Regions from separate parts of the Actinomadura keratinilytica genome, predicted to be linked through region 2. Evidence: predicted binding sites of a transcription regulator. Region 2 holds the regulator's gene; the other holds the start of a gene.

The links. The regulator HrcA, encoded in region 2, represses chaperone genes, less so after heat shock. The targets are predictions, from matches to a motif close to TTGGCACTCTCNNNNNGAGAGTGCCAA.
Positions count from the first base shown of each region.
Region 1: ABD879_RS13740 (FmdB family zinc ribbon protein) is a predicted target of HrcA. The motif match lies at 4,452-4,478, and genes of this name have one in related genera.

Region 1 covers NZ_BAABDO010000033.1:39,253-48,625, forward strand. The annotation lists gene ABD879_RS13725 (SAF domain-containing protein) at 1-361, opposite strand, end outside; gene ABD879_RS13730 (S-methyl-5'-thioadenosine phosphorylase) at 358-1,191, opposite strand; gene ABD879_RS13735 (MMPL family transporter) at 1,334-3,469, opposite strand; gene ABD879_RS13740 (FmdB family zinc ribbon protein) at 4,093-4,416, opposite strand; gene ABD879_RS13745 (potassium/proton antiporter) at 4,556-6,040, opposite strand; gene ABD879_RS13750 (NAD(P)-dependent oxidoreductase) at 6,260-7,252, opposite strand; gene ABD879_RS13755 (5-formyltetrahydrofolate cyclo-ligase) at 7,412-7,996, opposite strand; gene galU (UTP--glucose-1-phosphate uridylyltransferase GalU) at 8,030-8,956, shown strand; gene glp (molybdotransferase-like divisome protein Glp) at 8,994-9,373, shown strand, end outside.
Region 2 covers NZ_BAABDO010000076.1:1,284-10,656, reverse strand. The annotation lists gene ABD879_RS21815 (PhoH family protein) at 1-654, opposite strand, end outside; gene ABD879_RS21810 (histidine triad nucleotide-binding protein) at 826-1,170, opposite strand; gene ABD879_RS21805 (SigE family RNA polymerase sigma factor) at 1,541-2,083, shown strand; gene ABD879_RS21800 (hypothetical protein) at 2,310-2,963, shown strand; gene ABD879_RS21795 (16S rRNA (uracil(1498)-N(3))-methyltransferase) at 3,110-3,841, opposite strand; gene dnaJ (molecular chaperone DnaJ) at 3,887-5,020, opposite strand; gene hrcA (heat-inducible transcriptional repressor HrcA) at 5,021-6,037, opposite strand; gene ABD879_RS21780 (DUF3097 domain-containing protein) at 6,258-7,076, shown strand; gene ABD879_RS21775 (DUF4870 domain-containing protein) at 7,185-7,757, shown strand; gene hemW (radical SAM family heme chaperone HemW) at 7,832-9,040, opposite strand; gene ABD879_RS21765 (antitoxin YezG family protein) at 9,088-9,373, opposite strand, start outside.

The DNA of each region.
Region 1 (9,373 bases), on a different contig from region 2:
GGCGGGCCACCCCCGCGTCCGCGATGCGGATGGGGGTGGCGACCGTTCCGGCTCCGTAGCCGCGCAGGAGACCGCCGGTCAGCAGGCGGGCGTCGGTGAGCGGCTCGCCGCGGCGCATGGGGCCCGCGAGGGTGCGGCCGACGGCGTTCTCGCGTAACGCCCCGGCGGGGACCGCGTCGGGCGGCAGCGCCAGCGGGCGCACGTCGCGCGGGCCCAGGATGGTGCCGGAGGGCAGGTCGCGGGCGGCGGCCAGCACCTGGACGGTGGCGGCGGGGGACGGGCGCAGGGCCGGCACGGCCAGGCCGGTGGCGAGCGCGGCCGACAGCGCCGCCAGGAGCCGCCGCAGAGGCGGCGGCCTCACGGCAGCTCCAGGGGCAGCTTCATGCCGTCCAGGACGTTCGGGCAGAAGCAGTCGCGGGTCGCGGGCAGGGACTGGACCACCTCGGCGACCAGGACGCGCAGCCTGTCGATGTTGGCGGCGAAGACGCGCAGGACCTCCTCCATCGTCACGCCCTCGCCCTCCTCGATGCCGGCGTCCAGGTCGGTGACCAGGCACAGCGGCGTGTAGCACAGCGCCAGCTCGCGGGCCAGGACGGCCTCGGGGTGGCCGGTCATGCCCACCAGCGTCCAGCCCTGCGCCGCGTACCACCGCGACTCGGCGCGGGTGGAGAACCGCGGGCCCTCGATGACGACGAGGGTGCCGCCGTCGACCGGCTCCCAGCCGGCGTCGCGGGCGGACGCCACGGCGGCGCGGCGGCCCGCCGGGCAGTACGGGTCGGCGAACGACAGGTGGATGGCGGCGCCCTCGTCGTAGTACGTCTGCGCCCGCCCGGACGTGCGGTCGACGAGCTGGTCGGGGACGACGAGCGTGCCGGGGCCGTGCTCGGGGACCAGCGAGCCGACCGCGCTGGGGGCGACCACCTGGCGGACGCCGAGGGAGCGCAGCGCCCACATGTTGGCCCGGTAGGGGATGCGGTGCGGCGGGAAGCGGTGGTCGCGGCCGTGCCGGGGGATGAAGGCGACCCGGCGGCCGCCCAGCACCCCGAGGGCGATGCGGTCGCTGGGCGGCCCGTAGGGGGTGTCGACGGCGACCTCCTCGACGTCGTCGAGGAAGGAGTAGAAGCCGGAGCCGCCGATGACGCCGATCTCGGCGGCGGGGGCGGAGGGGGAGGACTGCGAAACAGTGGACATGGCGCCGACACTAGCCATCGGCGGCATCCGGTCGGGAGTCCCGCCGCCGATTGTGGATAACCGGCCGAACGATCTTCGGGACGGGCTCGGCGCGCCGAATGCGAAGGGGCCCGGACGCGCCGGGCCCCTTCGGTGGTGAGGGTCAGTTCACCCGGGTCAGGGCCTTGGACGGGTCCGGCTCGGCGGACGGGCGGCGCCGTCCCAGCGCGCCCGGGAGCCAGATGCGGCGGCCGAGGTCGTACGACAGGGCGGGCAGGAGGAGCGACCGGACGATCAGCGTGTCGAGCAGCACACCGAAGGCGACGACGAAGCCCATCTCGACCATGCCGACCAGCGGCACGGTCAGCAGGGCGGCGAACGTGGCCGCCAGCACCAGCCCGGCCGAGGTGATGACGCCGCCGGTGACGGTGAGGCCGCGCAGCACCCCGCGGCGCGTGCCGAGGGCCTGCGACTCCTCCCGGACCCGGTGCATCAGGAAGATGTTGTAGTCCACGCCCAGCGCCACCAGGAAGATGAACGCCAGCAGGGGGAACACGGCGTCGGACCCCTCGAAGCCGAACGCGTGCCGGAAGGCCAGTGCGCTGACGCCCAGGGAGGCCAGGAACGACAGCACCACGGTGGCCATCATCAGCAGGGGCGCGACCAGAGACCGCAGCAGCGCGACCAGGATGAGCAGGATCACCGCCAGGACGACCGGGATGATGACCAGGTTGTCGCGGGCGGCGGCGCGGTTGGTGTCGAGGGAGATGGCGGTCTCACCGCCGACCTTGGCATCGGCGCCGGGCACCGCGTGCACCGCGTCGCGCAGGCGGTCGACGGTGCGCTGGGCGGCCTTGCTGTCGGCGGGGTCGCGCAGTGTCGCCTCGTACCGCACCAGTCCTGCGGCGGTGACCGGACGGCTCAGCTCGGCCACCCCTGGCGTGCCGGAGACGGCGGCGGCGACCTGCTGGGACGCGGAGGCCTTGGCGATGATGACGGCGGGCGAGCCCGAGACCACCGGGAAGTGCCGGGCGACGGCCTCCGCCCCGGCCACCGAGTCGGGCTTGTCGACGAACTGGCCGGCGTTCGACAGCCCCTGCGTCCGCAGCGAGCCCAGCCCGAAGAGCAGCGCGACCAGGCCGACCGATGTGACGGCCCAGATCACCCGGGAGCGGCGGCCGACCAGCCCGGCCACGCGGCTCCAGATGCCGTGCTCGGCCTCGTACGCCGCGGGTGCCAGGTACTTGGCGTCGTAGCGGGGCACCAGGGGCCAGAACAGCCACCGTCCGCAGATCACCAGCAGGGCGGGCAGCAGGGTGGTCATGGAGGCCAGTGCGGTGATCACGCCGGCGGCGGCGACCGGGCCGAGACCCGCGGTGGAGTTCATCTCCGCGACCAGCAGGCACAGCAGGCCGACGGCGACGGTCGCGGCGGAGGCGATGATGGCGGGGGCGGCGCGGCGCAGCGCGAACGCCATGGCCTCGTGCCGGTCGGCGTGCCGGTGCAGCTCCTCGCGGTAGCGGGCGACCAGCAGCAGCGCGTAGTCGGTGGCCACGCCGAACACCAGGACGGTGAGGATGCCGGCGCTCTGCCCGTTGACGGTCAGGTCGGCGTACCGGGCCGACAGGTACACCGCCGACTGGGCCAGGCCGAGCGCGACCAGGGCGCTGAGCACCGGGACGAGCCACAGCAGCGGGCTGCGGTAGATGAACAGCAGCAGGACGATCACGACGAGCCCGGCGGCCATGAGCAGGAAGCCGTCGATGGTGTCGAAGACCTTGACCATGTCGGTGTCGCGGGCCGCCGGGCCGGTGACGTGCGTCGTCAGCCCGGGCGGGCCGCGCTGGACCAGGTCGCGGGCGTTGTCGATGTTCTGCAGGACGTTGGTGAGCGGGACGAGGGTCTGCAGGGCCTTGCCGTCCCGGCTGAGGAACGGCCCCTGCGGTTGGTGCGCGCCCGGCAGGGCGGCCAGTGCCGCGGCGTCGGACCGGGCCTTGGCCTGGTCGGCGGCGGTGATGCCGGACGGCCGCTCGTAGACGATCACGGCGAGCATCGCCTGGTCGTCGCGGAACCGCTCCTGCAGCTCGACGACCTGCGTGGACTCCGCGCTGCCGGGCAGCCAGGCGGCGGCGGCGTTGTTTTCGACGTCGCCGAGCCGGGCGGCGAGCGGGCCGAGGGCGGCCAGCAGCACGACCCAGACGGCCAGCACGACCCACTTGGTGCGCCGGCCGGCGATGAACCCCGCGACGCGGCGACCGGGGCCGCCGGTTTCGGGTGGAGCGTCAGAGGGTGCGCTCATGACTTCTCCCGAATCGAGATATGTCGCGTCTAAATGCCGTCAGAATGTCTCGATATCAGAGGGGCATCAAGTACTATCGCGACTTTCCGGAGCGGGTGGATGCCCTGGGGGCTGAGCGCCCCTCCGCTCTGGGCCTGACCATCGTCCGCCGTCGACGCGGCGGCGGTCGTCCCGCGCTGGACGGGAGTGGCGCTACCTCAGAAGAAGCACGCCTCCGCCCCGTCCTACTGCGCGAGGCGTAGGGGACGGCGGCGCTGCGCAGAAGAAGAGGAACGGCCTGCATGGCGCCCATGCCGTTCAACCAGTGTGACCAGCGCGGCAGGACGAGGGGGCGGCTCCATGGGGGAGGCGCCGCGGCACATGGGGGCGGCTCAACGCGGCTACGCCTGCCGGAGGAGGCGGTTTCCGTCCCGCGCACGAGGTGTCGTGAACATGATGCGCGCTTCGGGGACGGGCAGACGACGAGCCCGGCGACGGCCGCTACCGGTCACGGGCCGAAGGATGCGCCGGGGCGTCGGGAGAAGGCGAAAAGGGAGGGGAAGAAGTCCGAAGGACCATGGACGGCGGGTGCGGCTCCTGGGAACCGGCCATGATCCTTCGGATCGGGAACGTCGGCGTACCGGTCAGGCGACCTTGCTCGACGACGAGGAGGACGAGCTCGACGAGGAATCCGACGACGAGGACGAGCCGTTCGAGCTCGACGACTCGGACGTGCTGGAGGAGGAGCTCTTGGAGCCGTTGGAGGTGCCGCGGGTCGAGGACGAGCTGGAGCTGCGGCTGTCGGTCCGGTAGAAGCCGGAGCCCTTGAAGATGATGCCCGCGGCGGAGAAGACCTTGCGAAGCCTGCCGTTGCATGCCGGGCAGTCCGTCAGCGCGGCGTCGCTGAACTTCTGCACGACCTCCAGAGGCTCGCCGCACTCGGTGCAAACGTACTGATACGTCGGCACGGTTCCTCCTCGCTGACTCAGCCCGGTCAGGCGGGCTGGCACTCACCTAGAACGACTGCTAATGGTACCCATGCGTAGAACCTGATTTGCGCGCGGCCTGTTCCCGCAGGTCGCGCCCACGGTGACGGGGGGCCGCCGGCTACGTCCCGGTCTCGCCGAACCAGCCCGCCAGCTTGCCGCGGCGGCTGACGGCCCGCAGGCGCCGTTCCGTGGCCTCCCGCACGGCCGCGGTCGTGACCACCAGCATCCGGTCGCCCGCCTGCAACGCCGTCGTCGGCCCGGGGACGAAACTGGTCCCGTCCCGCACGATCAGCGTGATCGAGGCGCCCTGCGGCAGCCGCAGCTCGAAGATCTCCACACCGTTCAGCAGCGAGTCGCGGGGCACCCGGACCTCCAGCAGGTCGGCGTGCAGCTCCTCCAGCGGGGCGGCCTCGACGTCCAGTTCGCGGGCCTCCTGGTCGCCCTTCAGCCGGCACAGGCGGGCCGCCAGCGGCAGCGTCGGCCCCTGCAGCAGGGTGAACACCACGACGATGGTGAAGACGATGGAGAAGAGCCGATCGGCGCCCCGAACGTCCTCCACCATCGGGATGGTCGCCAGCACGATCGGCACGGCGCCGCGCAGCCCCGCCCAGGAGGCGAACGCCTTCTCGCCCAGCGACAGTCCGAACCCCGCCGTGGACAGCAGCACCGACACGGGGCGGGCCACCAGCAGCAGCACGAATCCGGCCACGAGCGCGGGGGCGATCTGCGCAGGCAGGTCCTCGGGGGAGGCCAGCAGCCCCAGCATCACGAACAGGCCGATCTGGGCGAGCCAGGCGATGCCCTCGGCGAACCCCCGGGTGGCGGGACGGTGCGGAAGGCGCGCGTTGCCCAGCACCAACGCGCTGACGTATACGGCCATGAATCCGCTGGCGTGCAGGAGGACCGCAGCCCCGTACGAACCGATCGCCAACGACAGCACGGCGATGGGGTAGAGGCCGGAGGCGGGCAGGGCGATCCGGCGAAGCGCGTACGCGCCCAGCCAGCCGATGAGGAAGCCCAGGGCGCCGCCTGCGGCCAGCTCGTAGATCATGATGCCGGCCAGTTCCGCCACGTTGGGCATGCCGGAGTGGGTGCTGAGCCAGACGACGACGATGACGACGGGGGCGTCGTTGAATCCCGACTCGGCCTCAAGGAGCCCGACGAGCCGGGACGGTAGCGGCAGGCGGCGCAGCACGGAGAAGACCGCGGCCGCGTCCGTAGGGCCCAGTACGGCCCCCAGCAGGAACGCCAGGCGCCAGTCCATGTCGAGGAGCCAGTGCACGGCGACCGCCACGATGACCACGCTGATGAGGGTGCCGAGCGTGGAGACGGCCAGTGCCGCGGGTACGGACGGCCGTACGTTGCGCCAGTTGGTGGTGATGCCGCCCTCGGCGAGGATCAGGACGAGCGCGGCCAGCCCCAGCACCTCCGCCAGTTCGGTGTTGTCGAAGCGCAGGCCGATGGGCCCGGCCTCGCCGAGGAACAGGCCGATGCCCATGTACGCCAGAAGGGTCGGAAGTCCCGCCCGGTGGGACAGCCGGACCGCTAGGATTGCGATGAGTACGAGTGTCGAGCCGAAGAGTAGCCAGAGTTCGAGCCGCACATCCCTCCCCTGCGGGGCCGCGAAGAAAAAATCGTTCGCGATCCTACCGATTTATGTGCTTCACACACACATTCGGTTTGGGGGCGGCCCAGAAGCGGGGGGCGGGACGTGCCCCAACCGGCCTGTGTACTGCCCTGGGGGCCGCCGCTTAACCGGCTCTTGGGGCGATTCGGCCCGGGACGTGAACGACGCCGTCACTCGCGGCGTCCGCCGGGCGCGTCAGCGCCGCCGGACCAGCGGCTCCACCGCGTTCACGACGTTGGCCACGGGCCGCCCCGCCAGGACGGCGGCGAGGTTCTCCTGCACCACCGACGTGATGGTCAGCTGCGCGTCCAGCGTCGTACCGGCCGCGTGCGGGGACAGCAGCACGTTCTCGTGCCTGCGCAGGGGGCTGTCGGCGGGCGGCGGCTCCTCGTCGAACACGTCCAGCGCGGCGGCGCTCAGCCGCCCGGACTCCAGCGCCGCCAGCACCGCCTCGTCGGGGGCGATGCCGCCGCGCGCCGCGTTGACCAGCATGGCCCCCTGGGGGAGGAGGGCGAGGCGGTCGGGGCCCAGCAGGCCGCGCGTCTCGTCCGTGAGCGGCAGCGTCACCACGAGGATGTCCGAGTTGGCGAGCAGGTCGTCCAGCTCACGGTAGGTGGCCGTGGCGTCGGGGCGCCGCCGGCGCGACCAGTACGACACCGCGCACCCCAGCGCCTGGAACAGCCGGGCGGTCTCGGAGCCGATCGCCCCGTACCCCAGGATCCCGACGCGCTGGGCCCGCAGCTCCCGGGCGCCCCGCCCCAGCATCTCCAGCTGCGGCCATCCTCCCTCGCGGACGCGCCGGTCGCACCACGCGAGGTGGCGGCAGAGCGCGAACGCGGCGCCGACCGCCCATTCGGCCACCGAACGGGCGTTGGCCCCCGCCGCGTTGGCCACGGGCACACCCGCGGCGGTGAGCGCGTCCAGGTCGAGGCTGTCGGTGCCCACTGCGGGCATCTGCACGAACGCCAGCCGCGGCGCCGCCGCCACGGCCTCGGCGTCCAGCGCCAGGCGTCCGCTGAAGTCGGCCAGCACCAGCTCCGCGTCGGCCAGGGCGTCCAGGAGCGCGCCGCGTTCCCGCTCCGCCGGGAAGACGAGTTCGGCCGCGTCGCCCGCCACCGGTTCGAGAATGCCGCGGATCAGGGACGGGTCCAGCGGCGCCAGGACGAGGATCCGCCACGGCTTCGTCATTGAAGACCTCCCTTGCCTTGGCGCACGCCCGCTGGGCGGCGGGCAGCGTACGGGCGGGCCGGACGATCAAAACTTTACGCACGGTGGATCTTCCGCCCGCACCCACCCCGGGTCGGCCCCGCCCCGTACACCGCGACGCGCCCACCCCCACGGCGACCGCTAGCGCGAGAAGCGGACAAGGCCCTCGGACGGCGTCACGGCGGCGCGCACCCGCTGGTCGTGCGGTTCGGCGGGCAGGGTGTCGACCAGCTCCCCCTCGTACAGCAGCGCCACGGTGAGGATGGCGGGGCCCACCCGCGCCAGAGCACGGTCATACGAACCGCCGCCCCGGCCCAGCCGCATCCCCGTGCGGTCCACGGCGACCGCCGGGACGAGCACCACATCCGCGCTCGCCACGGCGTCCGGCCCACGGGACGGCTCGGTGGGCTCCAGCAGCCCGCGCGGCCCCGGGGCGAGCGAGTCGGGCCCCTCGTAGGAGGCCCAGTCCAGGTCGGAGTCCGGCAGGAGACGGGGCAGCAGCACGTACGCGCCCCGCTTCCACAAGGCGAACAGCAGCCCCTGCGTGTCGGGCTCGGCGCCGATCGACACGTACGCCGCGATGGTCCCCGCCATCTCCACCTCGGGGGTGGACAGCAGGGTGTCCCGCAGCGAACGGGCAGCGGCGGCGCGCGCGCCCGGATCCATGGCCGTGCGCCTGGCCAGCAGTTCGGCGCGGCGCGAGAGTTTGGCGTCGGTCTGGTGCACGCTGTGGTCCTCGTGGATGACTAGGGTCTCTCTATGGCCGACTTCGTACCTGTGCAGAAGGCGGTGGTCCCGGCGGCGGGCCTCGGTACCCGATTCTTGCCTGCCACCAAGGCGACCCCCAAGGAGATGCTCCCGGTTGTCGACAAGCCCGCGATCCAGTACGTCGTCGAGGAGGCCGTCGACGCCGGCCTCACCGATGTGCTGATGATCACAGGGCGCAGCAAACGGTCGATCGAGGACCACTTCGACCGCGCCTACGAGCTGGAGGAGGCGCTGCGCGCCAAGGGCGACGAGGAGCGGCTGGCGGCCGTCCGCGAGTCCAGCGATCTGGCGACCATGCACTACGTCCGGCAGGGCGAGCCGCGCGGCCTCGGGCACGCGGTGCTCTGCGCCCGCCAGCACGTGGGCGACGAGCCGTTCGCCGTGCTGCTCGGCGACGACATGATCGACTCCCGGGACCGGCTGCTCAGCCGCATGATCGAGGTGCGCCGGCAGCGCGGCGGCAGCGTCGTGGCGCTGATGGAGGTGCCGCCGGACCAGGTCTCGGCCTACGGCTGCGCCGCCATCGAGGGCACCGACGAGGACGACGTGGTGCGCATCACCGACCTGGTGGAGAAGCCCGCCGCGGACGAGGCGCCCAGCAACTGGATCATCATCGGCCGGTACGTGTGCGACCCGGCCGTGTTCGACGTGCTGGAGAAGACCCCGCCCGGGCGCGGCGGCGAGATCCAGCTCACCGACGCGCTGCGCACCCTCGCCGAGATGCCCCTGGAGCAGGGCGGCACCGTGTACGGGGTGAAGTTCCGCGGCCGCCGCTACGACACCGGCAACAAGCTCGAATACCTGCGCACCGTGGTGCAGTTCGCCTCCGAGCGTCCCGACCTGGCACCCGAGTTCATCCCGTGGCTGCGCGAGTTCGTCAAGCGGCACGACGCGGCCGACGGCGTGGAGGGCTCGTAGCAGCCGTGTCCACGCGCCACACTGGGGGACCGTGGGCATGAGAACCGTCGACGAGCATCTGGCGGAGATCCTGGGCGCCGTCCGGGAGCTTCCGCCGCTGGACCTGGCACTGCTGGAGGCGCACGGCACCGTGCTGGCCGAGCCGGTGCCTGCGCCCGTGCCGCTGCCCCCGTTCGACAACTCCGCCATGGACGGGTACGCGGTGGTGGCGGCCGACGTCGCGGGGGCGTCGGAGACCGATCCGGTGGTGCTCCCGGTCGTCGGCGACATCGCCGCAGGGGACCCGGGTGTGTCGGCCATACGCCCGGGGCTGACGGCGCGCATCATGACCGGCGCGCCCATCCCCGCGGGGGCCGACGCGGTCGTCCCGGTGGAGTGGACCGACGGCGGCACCGCCTCGGTGCGCATCACCCGGCC
Region 2 (9,373 bases):
CTTGGGGATGGAGTCGGGGTCCACCATGTCGTGCAGCGCGTCGTACAGCGGGCGCAGGTACGGGTCGATCTTCTCGTAGAGCGTGCCGGGCAGGAATCCCAGGCGCTCGCCCGCCTCCACCGCCGGGCGGGTCAGGATGATCCGGTTGACCTGCTTGTCCTGCAGGGCCCGGACCGCCTTGGCCATCGCCAGGTAGGTCTTGCCGGTGCCCGCGGGGCCGATGCCGAACACGATCGTGTGCTTGTCGATCGCGTCGACGTACCGCTTCTGGTTGAGGGTCTTGGGGCGGATGGTCCGGCCCCGGCTGGACAGCACGTCCAGGGTGAGCACCTCGGCGGGGCGCTCGTCGGTCTGGTTCCGCAACATCGCCAGGCTGCGCTCCACGGCGTCGGGGGTGAGCGGCGTACCGCCCTTGAGCAGCTCGATGAGCTCGGCGAACAGGCGGGAGACCAGCTCGGTCTCCGCCTCCGCCCCGGTCACGGTGATCTCGTTGCCCCGGACGTGGATGTCGCTGTGGAACGCGCGCTCGACGACGTGGAGCAACTCGTCCCGGGAGCCCAGCAGGCTCACCATGGAGTGGTCGTCCGGCACCACGATCTTGATCTGGGAGCGCGCGGCGCGGTCGTCGCGCTCCAGGTGAGTTGAATCGACCATCAGCCGGGCCTTGCGGCCTCTTTCGACCTGCCTTCTGCGCTACCGGGTTTCCGCGTATGTCGCCATCCATGGTACTGGCCCCGCGCGACATGACGCCGCCGTATTTTCGGTGGCTACCCGCGGCGCCGCCGGGAAAACGGCGGCGCCGGCGAAACGGCGGCGCCGCGCCCGTCAGCCGGGCGGCCAGTTCAGCCCGCGCCCGCCGAGGACGTGCGCGTGCACGTGGAAGACCGTCTGGCCCGCCTGGGGGCCGGTGTTGAACACCACCCGGTAGCCCTCCTCGGCCACGCCCTCGGCCACGGCCACCTGGTGCGCCTCGCGCAGCACCTCGGCGGCCAGGTCGGCGTCGGCGGCGGCCAGCTCGGCCACGTTCTGGTGGTGGTCGCGGGGAATCACCAGCACGTGCGTGGGGGCCTGCGGGTTGATGTCGCGGAACGCCACGGTGCGCGCCGACTCGCGGACGACCTTGGCGGGCACGTCCCCCGAAACGATCTTGCAGAACAGGCAGTCGGTCATCGGTCTCCCTCCGCGATCGTGCCCGAATCCTACCGAGCCCCACCGGGCTCCCACCGGGCTCCCGGCGCGCGGCGCCGCCCCGGCGGCCGCGGACGCCCCGCGCCGCACCGGGGCACGCCGATCGCCCGATCACGGATCGGCCGCATTCCACCGGCCCGCTGGATTAAGGTGGCAACCCTGGCGTACCCCCCGGTCCGAAACCCCTGCGCCTCCCCGCCTTTCGGCCGGTCGGGTTCGCCATGCACGCCGTCCCGAAGGCGCTCATCCGAACGGATGGCCGGGGGACGGCACAGGCGGCGGATAGGTGACCGAGGTTGGCAGGAACATGCCCTTTCGTAAACCGGACGACGAGGGCGCGCGTCCCACAGACGTGACCGAGACCCTCGTGGCCAGGGGCACGGCGGGGGCGGTGGCCGTCGCCTGGGATGCCGATCAGGCGCTCACCGCCCTGTACAGCGCCAACTACCGTTCGCTGGTACGGCTCGCGGCGATGCTGGTCCGCGACGCCGGGACGGCCGAGGAGGTCGTCCAGGACGCCTTCGTCGCCATGCACGGTGGCTGGCGGCGCCTGCGCGACCCCGACAAGGCCCTGTCCTACCTGCGCCAGTCGGTGGTCAACCGGTCGCGGTCGGTGCTGCGGCACCGCGCTGTGGTGGAGAAGTACGCCCCCAAGGGGCTCCCGGACGCGCCCAGTGCGGAGGCGGGCGCGATCGGCGAGCTCGAACGCAGTGCGGTGATCGAGGCGCTGCACCGGCTGCCCGCCCGCCAGCGGGAGGCCCTGGTGCTGCGCTACTACGCCGACCTGTCCGAAGCGGAGATCGCCAGCGCGATGGGCATCAGCCGCGGCGCCGTCAAGAGCCACACGGCCCGCGGGATGGCCGCGCTGCGCAACGTCCTGGAGCAGTTCTCGTGACTTCCACCCAGCACCTGAGGCCGCCCGGGCCCCCCGGACGGCCGAGGGGCGGCTCTGCCGCGCCGCCGGCCGTCCGGGGCGCGCGTCTGAGGGGCGACCCCCCGCGCGGGGCGGCGGTACCCCAGCCGCCGTCGCGCGCCTGCGGGCCGTCCTCGCGACCGAGCAATCGAAAGGAGGACGGGGCCTCCGCCGGCCTGCGGGCCGCTCCCTTCGCCCCGGATGTGACATGACCGACCCCCACGACGAGTACGGCGAGATCCTCCGCCGTGCGCTCAACGCGGAGGCGGAGAAGGTCACCCCCGCGGCCGACGGCCTGGAGCAGATCCGCCGGCGCATCGAGGAGCGGCGGCGGCGCCGGTTCTCCTGGGACTGGTTCACCGCCAACTGGGTGCGTCCGCTGCTGGCGGTCGCGGCCGCCGTGGCGATCGCCGGGCTCGGCGTCTCGGCGCCGCAGACGCTGGGGTTCCTGTCGTCGACCGCCGGCGGCAACGGCTCCTCCGACGGTCACGGGCAGGGCTCGCTGGAGGGGACGGTCCCGGGCGCTCCCGGTGCACAGCCCGGCACCCGCACCCCCGACTCCTACGGCAGCGCTCCCGGCGACGACCCTTCGGCGTCCGTCACCGTCACCCCGTCGACCGCCAGTGGCTCCCCAGGGTGTGCTCCCGACGACACCACCACGGACGGCGCGTCCGCGGGCTCCCCCGCCCCGCCGGCGAGCGGTCCGTGCAGCACCCCGCCGACCACGCCGACCCCGCCCACCGAGCAGCCGCCCGAGACGCCGACGACGCCTTCCAGCGAGCCTTCCCAGCAGCCCGAGGCGCCGACATCGAGCGAGCCCGCCCCCGCCTCCACGGACGCGCCCGCCGTGGCCCCAGAGTGATCTGACGGGTCACCGAGCCGGCGCGCACAATCCCACACCCCGCGATCCCTCCAGCCCGGGATCGGCTTCCGCATGCCCTCGACTTCCGCATGCCCTCGAAACGCACGCCCGTGCCGTGCGCCGGTGCGTGCGGTCTGGCGGGCGGCCTACCAGCGGCCGGTCGCGGCGAACAGGACCGCCGCGGCCGCCACGCCCGCGGTGGAGGTGCGCAGGACGGTCGGGCCCAGGCGGACCGGACGCGCCCCGGCGGCGGCGAACCGGTCGAGCTCCTCGGGGGCGATGCCGCCCTCCGGGCCGACGACCACCACGATGTCGCCGCTGCGGGGCGGCCGCAGCGCGCTGAGCGGCTCGCCGGCCTCCTCGTGCAGGACGACGGCGCAGGCCGCGGCGGCGATCCGGGCCTCGACGTCGGCGGTGGCGGCCAGCGGCGGCACCTCCGGCAGCCAGCTGCGGCGGGCCTGCTTGGCGGCCTCCCGGGCGGCGGTGCGCCAGCGTCCCAGGGCCTTGTCGCGCCGGTCCGGGCGCCACTGCGTCACGCAGCGGGCCGCCGCCCACGGGACGATCTCGTCCACGCCCGCCTCGGTCATCGTCTCCACGGCCAGCTCGCCCCGCTCGCCCTTGGGCAGCGCCTGGACGACCACCAGGCGCGGCCGGGGGCGCTCGTGGCGGTGCCGGGCGAGCACGTCCAGGGTCAGCGACGCGCGGCCGGCCGCGGCCACCACGCATTCGGCCAGCAGCCCGGCGCCGTCGGTGAGGTCGACGCGCTCGCCGGGCCGCAGCCGGCGCACGGTGGCCGCATGCCGGCCTTCCGGCCCGTCGAGCAGCACGCGGTCGCCCTCCAGCGCGGAGGACTCGGCCAAGAAGACCGGCGGAGACACAGGTTCCCGTTCTGACTGGTCGCCGTATCGGGGGGATGCCCCGGGCTACTGGTTGAACACGTCGCGCAGCCGCGAGAACACGCTGCGCTGGCCGGGGGCGAACTTGCCGGGCGGGCGCTCCTCGCCGCGCAGCTCGGCCAGGCGGCGCAGCAGCGCCTCCTGCTCGTCGTCGAGCTTGGCCGGCGTCTCCACGTTGACGTGGATGAGCAGGTCGCCGCGGCCGCTCTCGTTCAGGTGCCGCACGCCCCGCCCGTAGAGGGTGATGACGTGGCCGGACTGCGTGCCCGGCTTGATGTCGACCTCCTCGGCGCCGTCCAGCGTGTCGATGGTCACGCTGGTGCCGAGGGCCGCCGCGGTCATCGGGATCTGCACGGTGCAGTGCAGGTCGTCGCCCTCCCGCTCGAAGATCGGGTGCTGCTTCTCGACGATCTCCAGGAACAGGTCGCCGGGCGGGCCGCCGCCCGGGCCGACCTCGCCCTCCCCGGCCAGCTGGATGTGGATGCCGTTCTCCACGCCCGCCGGGATCTTGACCTTGACGGTGCGGCGGGTGCGGACCCGGCCGTCGCCCGAGCACTCCGGGCACGGGGTGCGGATCACGCTGCCGAAGCCGTTGCAGCGCGGGCACGGCCGCGAGGTCATCACCTGGCCGAGGAACGAGCGCTGCACCTGCTGCACCTCGCCGCGGCCCATGCAGGTGTCGCAGGTCTCCGGGTGGGTGCCGGGCGCGCAGCCCGACCCCTCGCAGGTGGTGCACACCACGGCGGTGTCGATCGTCAGCTCGCGCGTGGTGCCGAAGGCGGTCTCGGCCAGGTCCAGCTCGACGCGCAGCGTGGCGTTGCGGCCGCGCCGGGCGCGGGTGCGCGGGCCGCGCGAGGTCGCCGTGCCGAAGAAGGCGTCCATGATGTCGCTGAACGGGAAGCCGGCGCCGCCGAACGGCCCGGCCCCGCCCGCGCCCCCGCCCGGGGCGAACGGATCCGCGCCCAGGTCGTACATCTCGCGCTTCTTGGGATCGGAGAGCACCTCGTACGCCTGGGTGATCTCCTTGAACCGCTCCTGGGTCTCCGGATCGGGGTTGACGTCCGGATGCAGCTCGCGGGCGAGCCGCCGGTACGCCTTCTTGATCTCGTCCGGGCTCGCGTCGCGGCGGACCCCCAAGGTCGCGTAGTAGTCGTTGGCCACTTACGACCCCGCCAGGATCTGTCCAACGTAGCGTGCCACTGCCCGTACCGCTCCCATCGTGCTGGGGTAGTCCATGCGTGTCGGCCCGAGCACTCCGAGCCGGGCCAGCGTCCTGTCCCCGACGCCGTAGTCGGCCGCGACCACCGAGGTGAAGCGCAGCCCCTCGTCGGGGTTCTCCGTGCCGATCCGCACGGTAACAGAAGACGAGGAGTCGCCGACCTCGCCGAGCAGGCGCATCAGCACCACCTGCTCCTCCAGGGCCTCCAGGACCTCGCGCAGGCTCTGCGAGAAGTCCACGGCCGCCAGGTTGGCGGCGCCGGCGAACACGATCTTCTCGTCGTGCTTTTCGACCAGCGTCTCCAGCAGCACCGACAGTACCGCCGCGGCGACCGGCCGGTCGTCCGCCGCCACCTTCTCCGGAAGGTCGGCCACGGCGTTCGGCACCTCGCCGAGCCCGCAGCCGTCCAGACAGGTGTTGAGCAACGCCCGCAGGTGCCCGACGGTCTCCTCGGAGACCTCGCGCGGTGTCTCGATGACCCGCTGCTCGACCCGGCCGGTGTTGGTGATCAGGACCAGCAGCAGCCGGTGCGAGGCCACCGGGACCAGCTCCACGTGCCGCACCGTCGAACGGGTCAGCGACGGGTACTGCACCACGGCGACCTGGCGGGTCAGCTGGGCCAGCAGCCGCACCGTCCGGCCGACCACGTCGTCGAGGTCGTAGGCGCCGCTGAGGAACGTCTCGATGGCGCGCCGCTCGGCCGCCGACAGCGGCTTGATCGTGGACAGCCGGTCGACGAACAGCCGGTAGCCCTTGTCGGTGGGCACCCGCCCCGCGCTGGTGTGGGGCTGGGTGATGTACCCCTGCTCCTCCAGCACGGCCATGTCGTTGCGGATCGTCGCCGGGGACACGCCGAGGTTGTGCCGGTCGGCCAGCGACTTCGACCCCACCGGCTCGTTGGTGGAGACGTAGTCCTCGACGATGGCGCGCAGGACCGCCAGCTTCCGGTCGTCGAGCACGTGGTCACCTCCTCCCTGCCCCCGTACTGGCACTCCATACTTCCGAGTGCCAAGTGTACGGCCCGGCGGGCGCAGGCTGGAGTGCCTGGCGCGGACGGAAACGGCCCGGGGCGCCTCCGGAGCCGCGCCGGTGGCCGGTCGCGGCCGCCCGGGGGCGCGCCACGCCGATGGACGTGCGCCGCCGGTGCCGCGGCGTTCGGGGCGGTTAATGTGCGGATCCGTGCGGAGTAAGGACTACGGAAACGACGTCCTGGCGGGCGACTGGCGGCGGCCGCGGAAGGGCGGCGTGCCCGAGATCCCGGCCGAACGCGACCTGGTGGTGGAGGACCCCGACAGCGGCTTCTGCGGCGCCGTGGTCGGCTGCGACAAGTTCGGCGTGACGCTGGAGGACCGGTTCGGCAGGCGCCGGGTGTTCCCGTTGACCAAGGCGGGGTTCCTGCTGGACGGCAGGCCCGTCACGCTCGTCAGGCCCGGCCCGGAGCCGCGGCGGGCCCCGGCGCGCTCGGCCTCCGGGTCGATCGCGGTGAGCGGCCTGCGCGCGCGGGTGGCCCGGGAGAGCCGCATCTACGTGGAGGGCGTGCACGACGCCGAGCTGGTGGAGAAGATCTGGGGCCACGACCTGCGGGTGGAGGGCGTGGTCGTGGAGTACCTGGAGGGCGTGGACGACCTGCCCGCCATCGTGGCGGAGTTCGCGCCCGGCCCGCAGCGCCGCCTGGGCGTGCTCGTCGACCACCTGGTGGAGGGGTCCAAGGAGAGCCGGATCGCCGCGCAGGTGCGCTCCCCCCACGTCCTGGTGACCGGCCACCCGTTCGTCGACATCTGGCAGGCCGTCAAGCCCCGCGCCGTCGGAATAAGGGCGTGGCCGGACGTCCCCCGCGGCGTACCTTGGAAGGAAGGCGTGCTCGCTGCTCTGGGTTGGGGGGACGACGTGAGCGAGGGATGGCGGCGCATCCTCGGCTCCGTGAACTCCTACACCGACCTGGAACCCGAGCTGCTCGGGCGCGTCGAAGAGATCATCGACTTCGTGACGGCCTCCTAGCGCCCTCCGGGCCGTGCCGCGGCCCCGGCGGGCACCGTGTCCCCATCCCTCCCGACCTCTTGTCCCAGCCCCGCAGCCCTCACCGCAGGCGACCACGAGGAGCAGGCCATGACGCACGGGCACCCCGGCCAGCCGGGATACGACCCGCCCAACCACGGGCAGCAGCCGGGTTACGGGCAGCAGCCACAGCCCGGTCACGACCCCCAGGGCTACGGGCAGCAGCCCGGCTACGGGTACGAGCAGCCCCCCGGGTACGGTCAGCCGGGATACGGCGCCTACGGGCAGGCGCCCGCGTACGGCTCCTACGGCGGCCAGATGCAGCCGTACGGCGCCCCCGGGTACGGCCCCGGGCAGATCACCGCGGACGAGCGGACGTGGGCGCTGCTGGGCCATCTGGGCCAGCTCCTGCTCGGCTTCATCGCGCCGCTGCTGGTCTACCTGATCAAGAAGGACGAGTCGCCGTTCCTGCGGCACCACGGCGCCCAGGGCCTGAACTTCGCGCTCACCCAGGCCGTCTACCTGGTCATCAACATCGTGCTGATGTTCCTGCTCATCGGCTTCCTCACGTTCTTCGCGCAGTTCATCGCGGAGATCGTGCTGCTGATCATGGCGGCGGTCGCCGGGAACCGCGGCGAGTACTACCGCTTCCCCTCGTTCATGGCCTGGCCCATGATCCGCTGACGCGCGCACCGCGCCGGGCCGGGCCGGCCGCCGGGCCGCCCCGGCGCGTCCGGCACCCGGTTCGGGGCGAGGCGTCAGATCAGGTCGCGGACGACGGCGTCGGCGAGCAGCCGGCCGCGCAGGGTCAGCACCGCGCGGCCGCGCCGGTAGGGCTCCGGCTCGATCAGCCCGTCGTCGATCATGCGGCGGACGGCCCCGTCGTCCAGCAGCCCGGCGGGGCAGCCGTCGGCCAGCCGCAGCTCGAGCATGATGCGCTCGACGCGGCGGTCGGCGTCGTCCAGGACCTCGCGTGCGTGCGCGGGGGTGACGCCCTCGGCCAGCCGCGCCGCGTAGGCGGCGGGGTGCTTGACGTTCCACCAGCGGGTGCCGCCCACGTGGCTGTGCGCGCCGGGTCCCACGCCCCACCAGTCGGCGCCCGTCCAGTAGAGCATGTTGTGGCGGCAGCGGGCGTCGGGGGCCGCCGCCCAGTTGGAGATCTCGTACCAGTGCAGGCCGTGGGCGCTCAGCAGCTCGTCCGCGATGAGATAGCGGTCGGCCATGGCGTCGTCGTCCGGCTGCCGCAGCTCCCCGCGCCGCACCTGCGCGGCCAGGCGGGTGCCCTCCTCGACGATGAGCGCGTAGGCCGAGACGTGGTCGGGCCCCGCGGCCAGCGCCGCCTCCAGGGACGCCCGCCAGTCGTCGTGGCTCTCCCCCGGCGTGCCGTAGATGAGGTCCAGGTTGACGTGCTCGAAGCCCGCGCCGCGCGCCCAGTCCACGACCTGCGGCACGCGGCCGGGCGTGTGGGTGCGGTCCAGCACGGCCAGCACGTGCTCGCGGGCGCTCTGCATGCCGTAGGACACGCGCGTGAACCCGGCCTCGCGGAGCTTGCCCAGGTACGCCTCGTCCACCGACTCGGGGTTGGCCTCGGTGGTGACCTCGGCGTCCGGGGCCAGCCCGAACTCGGCGTCGATGGCGGCCAGGACGCGGCCCAGGTCGTCCGGCGCCAGCAGCGTCGGCGTGCCCCCGCCCACGAAGACGGTCGCCACGGGCAGGTCCGCGTCGCCGAGCACGCGGCGCGCCATGCGGACCTCGGCGATCGCCGTGTCCGCGTAGGAGTCGCGGCTCGCCCCCGGGCCGAGTTCACCGGCGGTGTAGGTGTTGAAGTCGCAGTAGCCGCACCGCGTCACGCAGAACGGCACGTGCACGTAGAAGGCGAACGGCCGCGTCCCCAGCCCCTCCAGGGCGCGCGCGGGGAGCGCGCCGTCGGCGGGTACGGGGTCACCATCGGGCAGGGTAGCGGGCACCCCTCCAGTGTGCCGCCGCCCGCCTCATGCCGTGACCGCCCCCGGGGTCACCGCCCGGCGAGCCTGTCGCGCAGCCAGTCGGGCATGTGCTCCCGGGAGCGGGGGAAGCGCTCCAGGTCCACCGCGTAGGTGTCGGCGGTCAGCGGCGGGTTGAAGTCGGGTTCGCCGTCGTAGTCGAACTCGGCGCTGAACCGCCCGGACCGCTCCACCCGCAGGCGCGCGGTGAACCACGCGCCCCTGCCCTCGCGGTACATCAGCCGCCGCAGGTCGTCCATCTTGTCGCTGGCCTGCCCGGGCACCGTGGTGGGGCGGATGTCGCCGTCGGCGTCGACG